3 regions of the Streptomyces sp. NPDC096152 genome follow, and region 1 is predicted to be linked to each of the others. Evidence: riboswitches for the same ligand, from Rfam matches in the RefSeq annotation. Region 1 holds a riboswitch; each other region holds the start of a gene.
The links. Region 1 has a riboswitch for cyclic di-AMP ahead of ACIQ9G_RS32090 (M23 family metallopeptidase). Riboswitches for the same ligand answer to the same signal wherever they lie in the genome.

Region 1 (3,983 bases):
TGCGGTGCCGCCGTCGCGCAGCACCACGTCGGCCTCCCAGTGGGCGGGGTACACATGCCGGTCCGACGAGCTCTGCATGGGCCCCAGAGTACGGCCAGGATCTTCCTTTCGGATCAGTGCGGACCCGGGCCTGTCCGGTCGGGGTCCGCACGGCGCGCCCTGGCGCGAGGGCGACGGCGCGAGGCAGTCTGTGGGAGGCACATGTCGGGCCGAGGCCGCGGCCCGACGCCCTCCCGGGTACGGAACACCGGACCGCTCCGGGAGGGTGCCGCGCGATATGGAAAACTGGTCTAGACAACCCTGAACACCTGAAGGGCAGCATCACATGGCTGAGCGCCGCGTCAACGTCGGCTGGGCCGAGGGCCTCCACGCCCGCCCCGCTTCCATCTTCGTCCGGGCGGCCACGGCCGCAGGGGTCCCCGTGACGATCGCCAAGGCCGACGGCACCCCCGTCAACGCGGCCTCCATGCTGGCCGTCCTCGGCCTCGGCGCCCAGGGCGGCGAGGAGGTCGTCCTGGCCTCCGACGCCGAGGGCGCGGAGATCGCCCTCGACCGGCTGGCCAAGCTGGTCGCCGAGGGGCTCGAGGAGCTCCCCGAGACGGTCTGACCGCCTCACCGCGCGCAGGAGGCGGCGTCGCCCTTTCCGGGCGGCGCGGCCTCCTGCGTTCCGGCGGGTCCGTCCGACGTTTCGGCGGGTCCGACGAATTGGCGCGGACATTCGTCCTGGGACGGCGCGCACCCCTCGGGGCACGCCGATCGGAAATTCCCGGGGTCATGGAAAAGGGCAGCCGAAATACACCTCGGCCGAATATCCCTTCTTTGTATACGGTGCTCGTGTTAATAGCACGGGCCCGACGTGTTTACGGGATGTTGCGAAGTCCTCACACGGTCGGCGCGGGGCGCGGCGCCGGGCGGACGCAGCCGGTGCGCGGCCGTCGCGCGCTCGGTGTGCACGGCGGTGACCGTCCGCGCCCGCTCGCCGTCGCCCCGCGCGACGGCGTCCACGATGGCGCCGTGCTCCACCCAGGACTCCACCGGGTCGGCCGGCGCCGCGACCGTGTACATCCAGGAGATCTTGTGCCGCAGCTGGGTCAGCATCGAGGTCAGCGCGGGGCTGCCGGAGGCCTGGGCGAGCGTCTCGTGGAACCAGCCGCCCAGGGAGCGCAGGTCCTCGCTGCTGCCCCTGCGGGCCCGTTCCTGGCCCAGCCTGACCAGGCCGCGCAGGACCTTCAGATGGGCCTCGGTGCGGCGCTGGGCCGCGCGGGCGGCGCCGAGGGGCTCCAGGAGCATCCGCATCTCCAGCAGGTCCGCCGCCTCCTGCTCGGTCGGCTCGGCCACACACGCGCCCGCGTGCCGCCGGGTCACCACGAAACCCTCGGCCTCCAGGGTGCGCAGGGCCTCGCGCACGGGGACGCGCGAGACGCCGTAGCGGCGCGCGAGGACTTCCTCGGTGAGCCGGCTGCCGCGCTCGTGGACGCCTGCGACGATGTCGTCCCGGATCGCCGTGCACACCGAGTGCGCCGGAATACGCATGACCGACCTCCGCCTTAATCCCCGTGAAACGTCGACGATGGACGCCCGTTCCGTGACTCTATTGCAATGAGCCGGAATTTCCGACGGCGGGTCGGAATCCATGGAGTTTTTTTGGACAGCGGGGCGTCCTAAACGCCGAAAGCCCCGGCTGCGAGAGCCGGGGCTTCGGATGCGCGGGAGGCGGGCGGCGCCGGTGCCGCGTCAGACGTCGACGCCGTGCTTGCGGAGGTAGGCGACGGGGTCGATGTCGGAGCCGTACTCCGGGGTGGTGCGGGCCTCGAAGTGCAGGTGCGGTCCGGTGACGTTGCCGGTGGCGCCGGAGAGCCCGATCTGCTGGCCCGGCACGACCTTCTGGCCCACCGAGACGCCGATGGACGACAGGTGGCCGTACATGGTGTACATGCCGTCGGCCATCCTGATCACGACCTGGTTGCCGTACGCCCCGCCCCAGCCCGTGTTCACGACGGTGCCCGTGCCGACCGCGTGGACGGCGGTGCCGCTGGAGGCGTGGAAGTCGATACCGGTGTGGGAGCCGGACGACCACAGGGTGCCGCCGGTCTTGTACCCGGTGGAGACGTAGGAGTCGGAGATCGGCGCCACGAAGGTGTTGAGGCGCTTGCGCTCGGCCGCGCGGGCCGCGCGCTCCTTGGCCTCACGCGCCGCCTCGCGGGCCTTCCGCGCCTGCTCGGCGGCCTTCTCGCGCGCGGCCTCCTCGGCCTGCTTCTGGGCGGCGGCCCGGTGCTGGGCGACGGCCTGTGCGTCGATCTTCTCGGCGACGGAGTCACCGATGGTGACGACCGGGGTGAGACCGGTGTCCTCGGGAGCGGGCGTCTCGGCGGCCAGGGCCGGGGCGGCGGAGAGGGTGCCGAGGACGCCGGAGGTGGTGAGGGCGGCGACGCCCACCGCGCGTGCGGTGGTGCGGTGCATCCGGCTGGGACGACGGTGCTTCCCGGTGGCGCGGGTGAACGCCATGCAGACGTTGTTCCTTTCCTTCCTTCTCGCCTACCGGGTTAGCTGACGGGTTCGGAGCAGGAAGGTCTCCTACGGACCCCCTCGCGGCACGCGCGGGTGTCCGATTCACCCCAGGGACGGTGGGTCCCCGGCTCCCCTGGCTCGCGCCGTACGGGGACTCGGCGATGACTGTCCGGTGCCGCGGGCGCGGCGCGTTGCCTGACGGACAGCCGGACCGACGCTAAACGGGCCCGCTTTCAAATCCCAAACGAATGGTGGGTTTTGTAGCGCAGGACACAGGGCAGAAAGGCAGCCTCTCCCTCAATTCGGACATCAGGGAGCCCCGGTGACACTTCGGCCACCGGGGCTCCCTCACGCGTACCGCTCGCCGGCCGCCCGCGCGGGTGGGTGGGCGCGGACCCGTGCCGCGCGGGCGCCGCGGCCGCCTATTCGGCTGCCACGACGCCGACTTGACCGATGCCGAGGGCCTCGACCGGCTCCTTGATCTGCGCCGCGTCACCGACGAGGACGGTCACCAGGCGGTCCACCGGGAAGGCGTTGACGACCGCCGCGGTGGCCTCCACCGTGCCGGTCGCGGCGAGCTGCTGGTACAGCGTCGCCTGGTAGTCGTCGGGCAGGTGCTGCTCGACCTGGTCGGCCAGCGTGCCCGCCACGGCCAACGCCGTCTCGTACTTGAGCGGTGCCACGCCCACCAGGTTCTGCACGGCGACGTCCCGCTCGGCGTCGGTCAGACCGTCGGCGGCGAGCTTGCGCAGGACCGTGAACAGGTCCCCCAGCGCCGGGCCGGTGTTCGGGGTGTCGACGGAGCCGCTGATCGCGAGCATCGAGGCGCCCGAGCCGTCGGGAGCGGAGCGCAGCACCTGGCCGAACGCCCGCACGCCGTAGGTGTAGCCCTTCTCCTCGCGCAGGACGCGGTCCAGACGGGAGGTGAGGGTGCCGCCGAGGCAGTAGGTGCCCAGCACCTGGGCGGGCCACACGCGGTCGTGCCGGTCGGGGCCGATACGGCCGATGAGCAACTGCGTCTGGACGGCGCCCGGGCGGTCCACGATCACCACGCGGCCGGTGTCGTCGGCGGTGACGGGCGGCACGGGCCGCGGCTTGGCCTGCGAGCCGCTCCACGCGCCCAGGGTCTCGCCGAGCAGCGCGTCGAGGTCGATGCCGGTGAGGTCGCCGACGACCACGGTGGTGGCCGTGGCGGGGCGGACGTGGCGGTCGTAGAAGGCGCGGACCGCCGCCGAGTCGATGGTCCGGACCGTCTCCTCGGTGCCCTGGCGCGGGCGCGACATGCGCGAGGAGGCCGGGAACAGCTCCTTGGAGAGCTCCTTGGCGGCGCGGCGGGACGGGTTGGCCAGCTCGTGCGGGATCTCGTCGAGCCGGTTGCGCACCAGCCGCTCGACCTCGCTCTCGGTGAAGGCGGGGGCCCGCAGCGCGTCGGAGAGCAGGCCGAGCCCCTTGGCCAGGCGCGACGCCGGGACCTC
Region 2 (3,983 bases), on a different contig from region 1:
GGCGACCGTGCGCACCTTGGTGTTGGTGTGCTGGGAGACGTCCCGCAGGACCTGCCAGGCGTCCTCGGGCGCGATCCGGCCGAGGGTCACCACGGCCCCGATGGCCTGGTCGATGACGGCTCGCGAGGTCAGGGCGCACGTCAGCTGGGCGACCTCCTCGCGCAGCAGCTCGTTCTCCCGCGCCAGGCCGGAGACGGGCAGCCGCGGGCGGGGGTGCCGCCGGGAAATCTCGGAGAACGCCATGGCAGTCCCCTGGGTGGTCGAGAGGCCGTGCCCCCAGCTTCGCGCAGGAGGGCGCCGAGCACGACCCGACGCCCGCCCGCCGGGCCGGCGACCCCCCACAGACTTACGTACGTCCTGTACATTTTTTACAGACAGCAGCTCTGCCGGCCACGGCCTGTCGCATGGAGGGGTACGTCATGATCCGACCGTCCGCCCGCTACGTCCTGCCGGAGTTCACCGAGCACACCAGTGCCGGCCGGCGGACCCTGGATCCGTACTCCAAGCTGCTCGAGGAGCGGATCGTCCTCCTCGGCACCCCGGTCGACGACACCTCGGCGAACGACGTGGCGGCGCAGTTCATCCACCTCGAACACCAGTCCCCCGACCGGGACATCTCGCTGTACCTGAACTCCCCCGGCGGCTCGTTCACCGCGGCGACGGCCATCTACGACACGATGCGCTTCGTGACCTGCGACGTGGAGACGATCTGCCTGGGCCAGGTCGCCTCGTCCGCCGCGCTGCTGCTGGCGGCGGGCACCCCGGGCAAGCGGTACGCGCTGCCGGGCGCGCGTGTGGTCCTCGACCAGCCCGCGCTGCCCGAGCCGACGGAGGGTCAGGCGTCCGACCTGGCCATCCGGGCCGAGGAGCTGCTGCGGACCCGGGCCCGTCTGGAGGAGCTGCTCGCCCGGCACACCGGGCGGACGCCGGAGCAGGTACACGCGGACCTCGAACGGACGACGGTCCTCGACGCCCGGGGCGCGCTGGAGTACGGGCTGGTGGACCGGATCGTCGAGAGCCGCAAGGGGCCCGTCACCACACCGGACGCGAGGTGACCCTCCGATGCTGCCTCCCGAGCTGCCGCCGCTGCCCGCACTGACGCGCGCGGAGGCCGAGCTGATCGACCGTTACCTGGACGCCGTCGATCTGCTGGGCCGCGTCAACCCCGCCCGTCACGAGGGCACCTACCGGGCCCTGAGAGCCGCTCAGGCGCTCGCCCGCAAGGCGATCGAGCTTCGCGACGCCCTCGCGCTGATGCACGAGCGGGGTGAGACGGAACTGCACTCGGACACCCTGGCGCGGGCGCTGCGCGTGCTGGACGGCGAGCGGCGCACGGCCCGGGTCACGCTGCCGTCGGACTGACCCGGCGGGCGCCGCCGCGCTCCGCGGGCCGCCATGTCCGCGCTCCGCACGGGACGTTGGCGGCCGAACCGAAACGGGCCGAACGGGTTACCGCTCAATGGCGTAAGTGCCGCTGCTTTTTCCGGGCCCTCCGAGTTGCGCAACACGCGCGCCCGGTTGGCGGAATGACCCCTTCCGGCGCTGGTCCGAGGGTCGTCAGGGGGCGAGACATTCATTCGATCGCGTGAGTGTCCACCCGAACGGGTGAGTGGTGAGTAACAACACAAATCCCCGATTCCGTTGGGATTTTCGGACATGAGTAGGTGAAGATCCCTGTCTGACGACAAGCCCCCGCCACAGCGGCGGGGCGGTCCGGGCGGACGCCGAGTCCTGCCGCCGCCCGGATGACCGGTCGACAGAAGTGCATCGGCAGGAGTGGAGGACCCAAGCACGACGGGTCGCCGGAACGGTCACACCATGGCCGGGCCGAGCAGCCCTTGGGGTGAAGCCGCGGCAACGCGGCCGGGCTACTTCGCCAGCCCGAATCCGACAGGTCATCCTTCACAGGCGGTTGACGAAGGGTTGCGCATGACTGCGCTCAATCGTGTCCCGTCGCTGATGGCCCGGGCCGGCACCGCCTCGGCGCTGACCATCGCCGCCGTGGGCGGCTCCATCGTGGTACCGGGCGTCGCCACCGACGCCGCGGCCGCCACGACGGCGACGAAGGCCCTCCAGGTCGCGGCCTCCAAGAAGGGTGCCCCCTACAAGTGGGGCGCGTCGGGCCCGCGGAGGTTCGACTGCTCGGGGCTGACCCTCTACTCGTTCAAGAAGGCGGGCAAGAAGCTGCCCCGCACCGCCGCCCAGCAGTACAACAAGACCCACCACATCTCCGCGAAGAGCCGCCGGGCCGGGGACCTGGTGTTCTTCCACTCGGGCTCGAACGTGTACCACGTCGGCATCTACGCGGGTCACAACAAGATCTGGCACGCACCGAAGTCCGGGGACGTGGTGAGGCTGGAGAGGATCTGGACGAGGAGCGTCTGGTACGGCCGGGTCAGCTGACCCTCCTGGAGACGGTGACGGCGCCCTGGGCGCCGTCGCCACCCGCCGGGGCGCCCGGCGCCCCGGCTCCGCCACGGCCCGCGCCGACCGCTCCGCACCGCCTCCGCAGGCCCCGGAGGGCCCCAGCCCCCGCGAGTCCCCCGGTGGGCCCGCTCTGTCCGGCCTCCGCGGGCCGCCGGCCTACGGCTCCTGCTGACCGGCGGCCGGGACCGGACCCGGACGGACCCGCGCCGTCCACGGAAGCTCGACGCAGACGGTCTTGCCGCCTTCGCGGGTGGGCCGCACGGTCATACTGCCGCCACACTCGACGGTGAGCCACCGGATGATCACCATGCCCCGGCCGTTGTCCTGCTGGACGGCGGCCGGGAGTCGTTTCGGGAACCGCGGGTGGCTGTCGGTGACCCCGATGCGCAACTGCTCCTCGCGGGCGAGCACCAGGTCCACCGTGAAGGTGGGCGACTGCCCGAACGTGTGCTGCACGGCGTTGGTGGCGAGTTCGGACACCATGAGGCGGACGGTGTCGGCGGTCTCCGAGTCCGACGGCAGGCCCCACTCCGCCAGGGTTCCCACCACGAAGGCGCGGGCCGCGGCGACCGAGGCCGGACCGCTCGGCAGAGTGACGGATGCTTCCAGATGGTCTGCCATGGCGACGTCGTCCCTTTCCCACGGGACCGCAGTCCGACACGGAGCGGATGGTTCGAGTACGGTCCCGGACTGGTGCTTCGTCGTCAGACTGCCATTACCGCGTCGCTCGCGGTGGCGATCCACCAGGATATGCATATATCTGTCGCTCGAAGCGGTGAACTCTGCGACGGCAGAGCGTATTTGGGCGGCCCGGAGGGAGTAGGTGGGAGCGCATGCAGAACGGTCCCGCGGTGCGCCGTCGGAAACTGGGCGCCGAACTGCGCACTCTGCGCACCGGTGCGGGTCTCACCAGCGGTGAGGCGGCCCGGCTGGTGGGCTGGCACCAGTCGAAGGTAAGCCGGATCGAGACCGGCGCCAGTGGGGTCAAACCGGCCGACGTGCGGTTGCTTCTGGACGCGTACGCCGTCGCGGACGCCCAGCTGCGCGAGCTGCTGATGGCGCTGGCCGGGTCCGAGGACCGCGGCGGCCGACATCACTGGTGGCACGCGTACCGCGGTGTACTGCCGCCCACCTACCGGGACTTCATCAGCCTGGAGTCCCAGGCGAGCGGGATGCGCACGCTGGAGACCTCGGTCGTCCCCGGACTGCTCCAGACCCCCGAATACGCCCGCGCGGTGACCCGTGCCGCCGTCGAGGGGCTCGACGACGAGCGCCTGGACGCGCTGGTGGAGGTGCGACTGGCCCGGCAGGACGTGCTGCGCGCGCGGCCGCCGCTAGAACTGGCCGCGGTGCTGGACGAGGCCGTGCTGCGCCGGGAGGTCGGCGGACCCGAGGTGATGGCGCGGCAGCTGAACCGGCTGGTGGAGGCGGCCCGGCTGCCCCAAGTGCGGCTCCAGGTACTGCCGTTCGGCGCCGGGGCGCACGTCGGCATCACCGGGCCTTTCGTTGTCTTCTCATTCCTGAGCACTTCTGATCTGGATGTGGTTGTTCTCGAC
Region 3 (3,983 bases), on a different contig from region 1:
CGGTGAGGAAGCCCGAGGCCAGCGCGAAGTAGGGGACGGCGGCGAGACCGGCCCGCTCGGCGAGGTCCCGCAGCTCACCCTCGTAGGTGTCGCGCGAGACCAGGTTGTAGTGCGGCTGGAGCGCCACGTACCGGGCCAGACCCTCCCGGTCGGAGAAGTCGAGGGAGGCCCGCAGGCGCTCGGCGGAGATGTTGGAGGCGGCGATGTGGCGCACCTTGCCCGCCTTCACCAGCTCGTCGAGCGCGCCGACGATCTCCTCGACCGGCACGTCCGGCTTGTCGAAGTGGGTGTAGTACAGGTCGATGTGGTCGGTGCCCAGGCGCCGCAGCGAGGCGTCGGCCGCGGCCTTGATGTTGGCGGCGGTCAGGCCCTGGTAGTCGGGGTGCTGGCTGACCTTGGTGGCGATGACGACGTCGGCGCGGTTGCCGCGTGCCTTCAGCCACCTGCCCAGGATCGTCTCGGACTCGCCGCCCCGGTTGCCCGCGGCCCATGCCGAGTAGGAGTCGGCGGTGTCGACGAAGTTGCCGCCGGCGGCCGTGTACGCGTCGAGGACGGCGAAGGACGCCTCCTCGTCTGCGGTCCAGCCGAAGACGTTGCCGCCGAGGGCGAGCGGGAAGACCTCGAGGTCGGACGAGCTCAGCTTGCGAAGAGAAGTCATGGAAGACATCAACAACCGCGCCGGAGCCGCCCATTCCGATCAGGGCGGCTCCGTGGGGAAAAGCTTGCGCGAACCCGGTGGGTCAGGGGGTGAGGCCCTTGTCGCGCAGCCACGTCATCGGGTCGATGCCGGTGGCCTGGCCGTCGGGGTGGACCTCCAGGTGCAGGTGCGGCCCGGTGACGTTGCCGGTGGCGCCCACTCGGCCGATGACGTCGCCCGTGCTCACCTTCTGGCCGACGTTGACGCTGATCGAGGACTGGTGGCAGAACCACAGTTCGGTGCCGTCGTCGAGGGTGAGGACGGTGCGGTAGCCGTAGGCGCCGGCCCAGCCCGCCTCGGTGATGGTGCCGCTGTGGATCGCCTTGATCAGGGTTCCGGTGGGAGCGGCGAAGTCGAGGCCGGTGTGGTAGCCGGAGGACCACATGGAACCGGGCTGACCGAAGGTGCCGGTGATCGTGTACGAGGGGGTCGGCAGCGTGTACTGCTTGGCCAGCTCGGCCAGGCGCTCGGCCTCGGCCTTCCGCTTGGCCTCCTCCTCCGCCTTCTTCTTCGCGGCGGCGGCCTTCGCCTCGGCCTCCTGCTGCGCCTTGGCGACGGCCTCCTGGGCCTGCTTGGCGGCTGCGGCCTCGGCGGCCTTCTGGGCCTTGGTCTCGACCTGGGCCTGCTGCTGCTCGGCCTGCGCCATGATGCGGTTGCGCAGCGCCTCGCCCGCGTCGGAGGCGCTCTCGGTGGTCTCGGCGGTGCTCGTGCCGAGAGTGCTGAGCGCCGTCGCGGAGCCCTCGGGGGCCGCGGGCTCGTCGTCGAAGAGGGAGCCCACGGAGGGCAGGTCGGGCATGGAGATGGACACCGGCGGCTTGCCGGTGTGGGCGCTGGCGATGCCACCCGCGCCGACGGCGGCTATGACGCCGACACCGAGAACGGTGGAGCTGCGGGCGAGCCCGCCGCCGCGCTGCTTGGCGACGCGGTGCCGACCCCGGACCGGCTGGACGGACTCCTCGGTGGGATTCCACTCCTCCCAGGGGCCCTCGTCGGTGCGGTAACTGCCGTAGCCGAAGGTTTCGGTGCGCTGACCCGGCACGAACGGGGCTTCGGGGGCGGGGCGGTTGGACGCCACTCGGGCGTGCTCCTTTCCTTCCGTCTCGCCTACCGGGTTAGCTGACGGGTTCGGAGCGGGAAGGTCTCCTACGCGCGTAAACCAGACGTGCGAGCACGGTGGTTGACGCCCGATTCACCCCAAGTTGGTGGTTCCCCGGTTCCCTTGCGGGATTCGGCGCGCGCGCACGGAGCCGTCGCTTGTGACGGCTGGGACGACCGCGCTGCGTTATCGAACGTTAATAGACGCGAGCCTCTGATTCCAAGCCGTTCGACTTGATCATTAAACCTTTTTGGCCAGACGTTCGGGCCATGCGCGACGAAAATCGGGCGAGTTGACCCACCCTCCGCGGCAGCGGATTTCTGACGGTGTGTCACTTGCCGTGCGCTCCGGCGCGGATCACTCACCCGCCGTGACAATGATCAAGGGCGACACCCGCCGGCCCGGGAGTACGGGCCGAGGGCGCCCTCCATGGACCTGAGGGCCGACCGGAGGACACGGTGGGACGGGAAACACTCAGGGCCGGAATCCTTGATCGGATTCCGGCCCTGAGTCTTCAGTAGCGGGGACAGGATTTGAACCTGCGACCTCTGGGTTATGAGCCCAGCGAGCTACCGAGCTGCTCCACCCCGCGTCGTGAGACCAACTGTACCCCATCCGCGAGGCCGAATGCACACGCATGGAGTCCGGCCTCCGCCCCGCGCCCCTCCCGGGCCGGCGGCGCGGTACCGCTCAGCCGGTCAGATGCCGGTTCGGAGCCTTGGCCCGTTCCTCCAGCTCAGGGACGAGTACGGTCCGCGCGCCCCCGGCCGCGAGCGTCCCGGACCCGTCGGCGCCCTCGACGAACGTGTCCGGTTCACGCCAGGCCGTGACCACTCGCCGTACACCCGCGTCGAGGATCAGCCGGGCGCACGGGCGGGGCCGGGAGGCACGCCGCGCGCACGGCTCCAGGCTGCTGTAGACGGTGGCGCCGGCCAGCCGCGGGTCCGCCGGGTCCACCTTGGCCAGCGCCGCCTCCTCCGCGTGCACGACGGGGTCGTCGCCCTCCCGCGAATGGCCCCGGGCGAGTTCGGTGCCGTCGGCGGCCACCACCACCGCGCCCACGCTGAACGCGGTCCGCGAGGGCGGGCAGAGCGCCGCCAGGTCGCACGCCAGCCGGAGCCAGTGCCGGTCCGCGGGCGAGGCGAGGGTCCCGGTGCCGGGAGCCGTCGGCTCGTAGCGCATGAGGACCACGTCCTCGATGGCCCGAGTCTCCACGAGCCGCAGCCGTCCGCCCTGGTAGACGCCCGGCCCGAACAGCCGCGGCGCCCGCGGGTCGCCCACGAGGAGCGGGGCGAGCACGAGCTGGAGCTCGTCCGCGAGGCTCTGCTGAAGCAGCTGGGTGTGCACGGTCCCGCCGCCCTCGACCATCAGCCGCCGCACCCCACGCACGTCGTGCAGATGCTCCAGCAGCCGCCGCCAGTCGAGTTCGGCGCCCAGCGGGACGACATCGGCGGCGAGGCCGGCCCCGCGCAGCCGTTCGGCGCCCCGGTCGGTCGTGTAGACGGCCTTCTCGCCGCCCGTGTGCCAGAACCGCGCGGCCGGGTCCAGCTCGCCGGCCGCGCTGACCGTCACCTTCAGCGGGTACTCCGGCTTCCCGGCGGCGACCCGGGCGGCCCGCCGCTCGGGCGAGTTGACCAGCAGCCGCGGATTGTCGGCGCGGATGGTGCCGGCGCCGACGAGGATCGCGTCCACCGAGGCCCTCACCTCGTCCACCCGGTCGAAGTCGGCGGGGCTGGAGAGCAGCAGCCGCTCGGGGCCGGTGTCGTCCAGGTAGCCGTCGAGGGAGACGGCGGCGGACAGCAGGACGTACGGACGGGGCATCGGCGCGCGCTCTCTCTGCGGGAACGGAACTGCGTGAGCCGCCGGGGAAGTTGCCGCGGAAACGCCTGAAGCCCCGCCACGGAGTCCTCCGGGGCGGGGCCTCTCTCGTAGGCCCTGTGGGACTCGAACCCACAACCAATGGATTAAAAGTCCACTGCTCTGCCAATTGAGCTAAGGGCCCAGGCGATGTTGCCTACCCGAGCATAGCCGGAGCAGGCCGCCTGTCCGATCGGGTATCGGGGGTGCCGGGCCGGAAGTGTGCCGTAAGGGTGTCCAGGTGGCCGGTCGGGAGAGTGCCGTGCGGGTGCCGAACGGCCGTCGGGAGCGTGCCTGCGGGCGGCGGGGCCCGGTCGGGGGCGTGCCGTACGG

Region 2: linked by a shared signal. The riboswitch ahead of ACIQ9G_RS22720 (C40 family peptidase) and the one ahead of ACIQ9G_RS32090 (M23 family metallopeptidase) in region 1 are both predicted to bind cyclic di-AMP.
Region 3: linked by a shared signal. The riboswitch ahead of ACIQ9G_RS20485 (M23 family metallopeptidase) and the one ahead of ACIQ9G_RS32090 (M23 family metallopeptidase) in region 1 are both predicted to bind cyclic di-AMP.

The regions. Positions count from the first base shown of each region.
Region 1 covers NZ_JBIWFW010000011.1:82,380-86,362, forward strand. The annotation lists gene ACIQ9G_RS32075 (GNAT family N-acetyltransferase) at 1-78, opposite strand, end outside; gene ACIQ9G_RS32080 (HPr family phosphocarrier protein) at 326-607, shown strand; gene ACIQ9G_RS32085 (GntR family transcriptional regulator) at 838-1,533, opposite strand; gene ACIQ9G_RS32090 (M23 family metallopeptidase) at 1,735-2,505, opposite strand; cyclic di-AMP (ydaO/yuaA leader) riboswitch at 2,519-2,679, opposite strand; gene ACIQ9G_RS32095 (M16 family metallopeptidase) at 2,931-3,983, opposite strand, start outside.
Region 2 covers NZ_JBIWFW010000006.1:477,264-481,246, forward strand. The annotation lists gene ACIQ9G_RS22705 (ANTAR domain-containing protein) at 1-243, opposite strand, end outside; gene ACIQ9G_RS22710 (ATP-dependent Clp protease proteolytic subunit) at 420-1,055, shown strand; gene ACIQ9G_RS22715 (hypothetical protein) at 1,063-1,362, shown strand; cyclic di-AMP (ydaO/yuaA leader) riboswitch at 1,745-1,926, shown strand; gene ACIQ9G_RS22720 (C40 family peptidase) at 1,930-2,403, shown strand; gene ACIQ9G_RS22725 (ATP-binding protein) at 2,584-3,048, opposite strand; gene ACIQ9G_RS22730 (helix-turn-helix domain-containing protein) at 3,261-3,983, shown strand, end outside.
Region 3 covers NZ_JBIWFW010000005.1:610,177-614,159, reverse strand. The annotation lists gene ACIQ9G_RS20490 (aldo/keto reductase) at 1-658, opposite strand, end outside; gene ACIQ9G_RS20485 (M23 family metallopeptidase) at 741-1,772, opposite strand; cyclic di-AMP (ydaO/yuaA leader) riboswitch at 1,784-1,941, opposite strand; tRNA gene ACIQ9G_RS20480 (tRNA-Met) at 2,312-2,385, opposite strand; gene ACIQ9G_RS20475 (dihydrofolate reductase family protein) at 2,484-3,614, opposite strand; tRNA gene ACIQ9G_RS20470 (tRNA-Lys) at 3,723-3,795, opposite strand.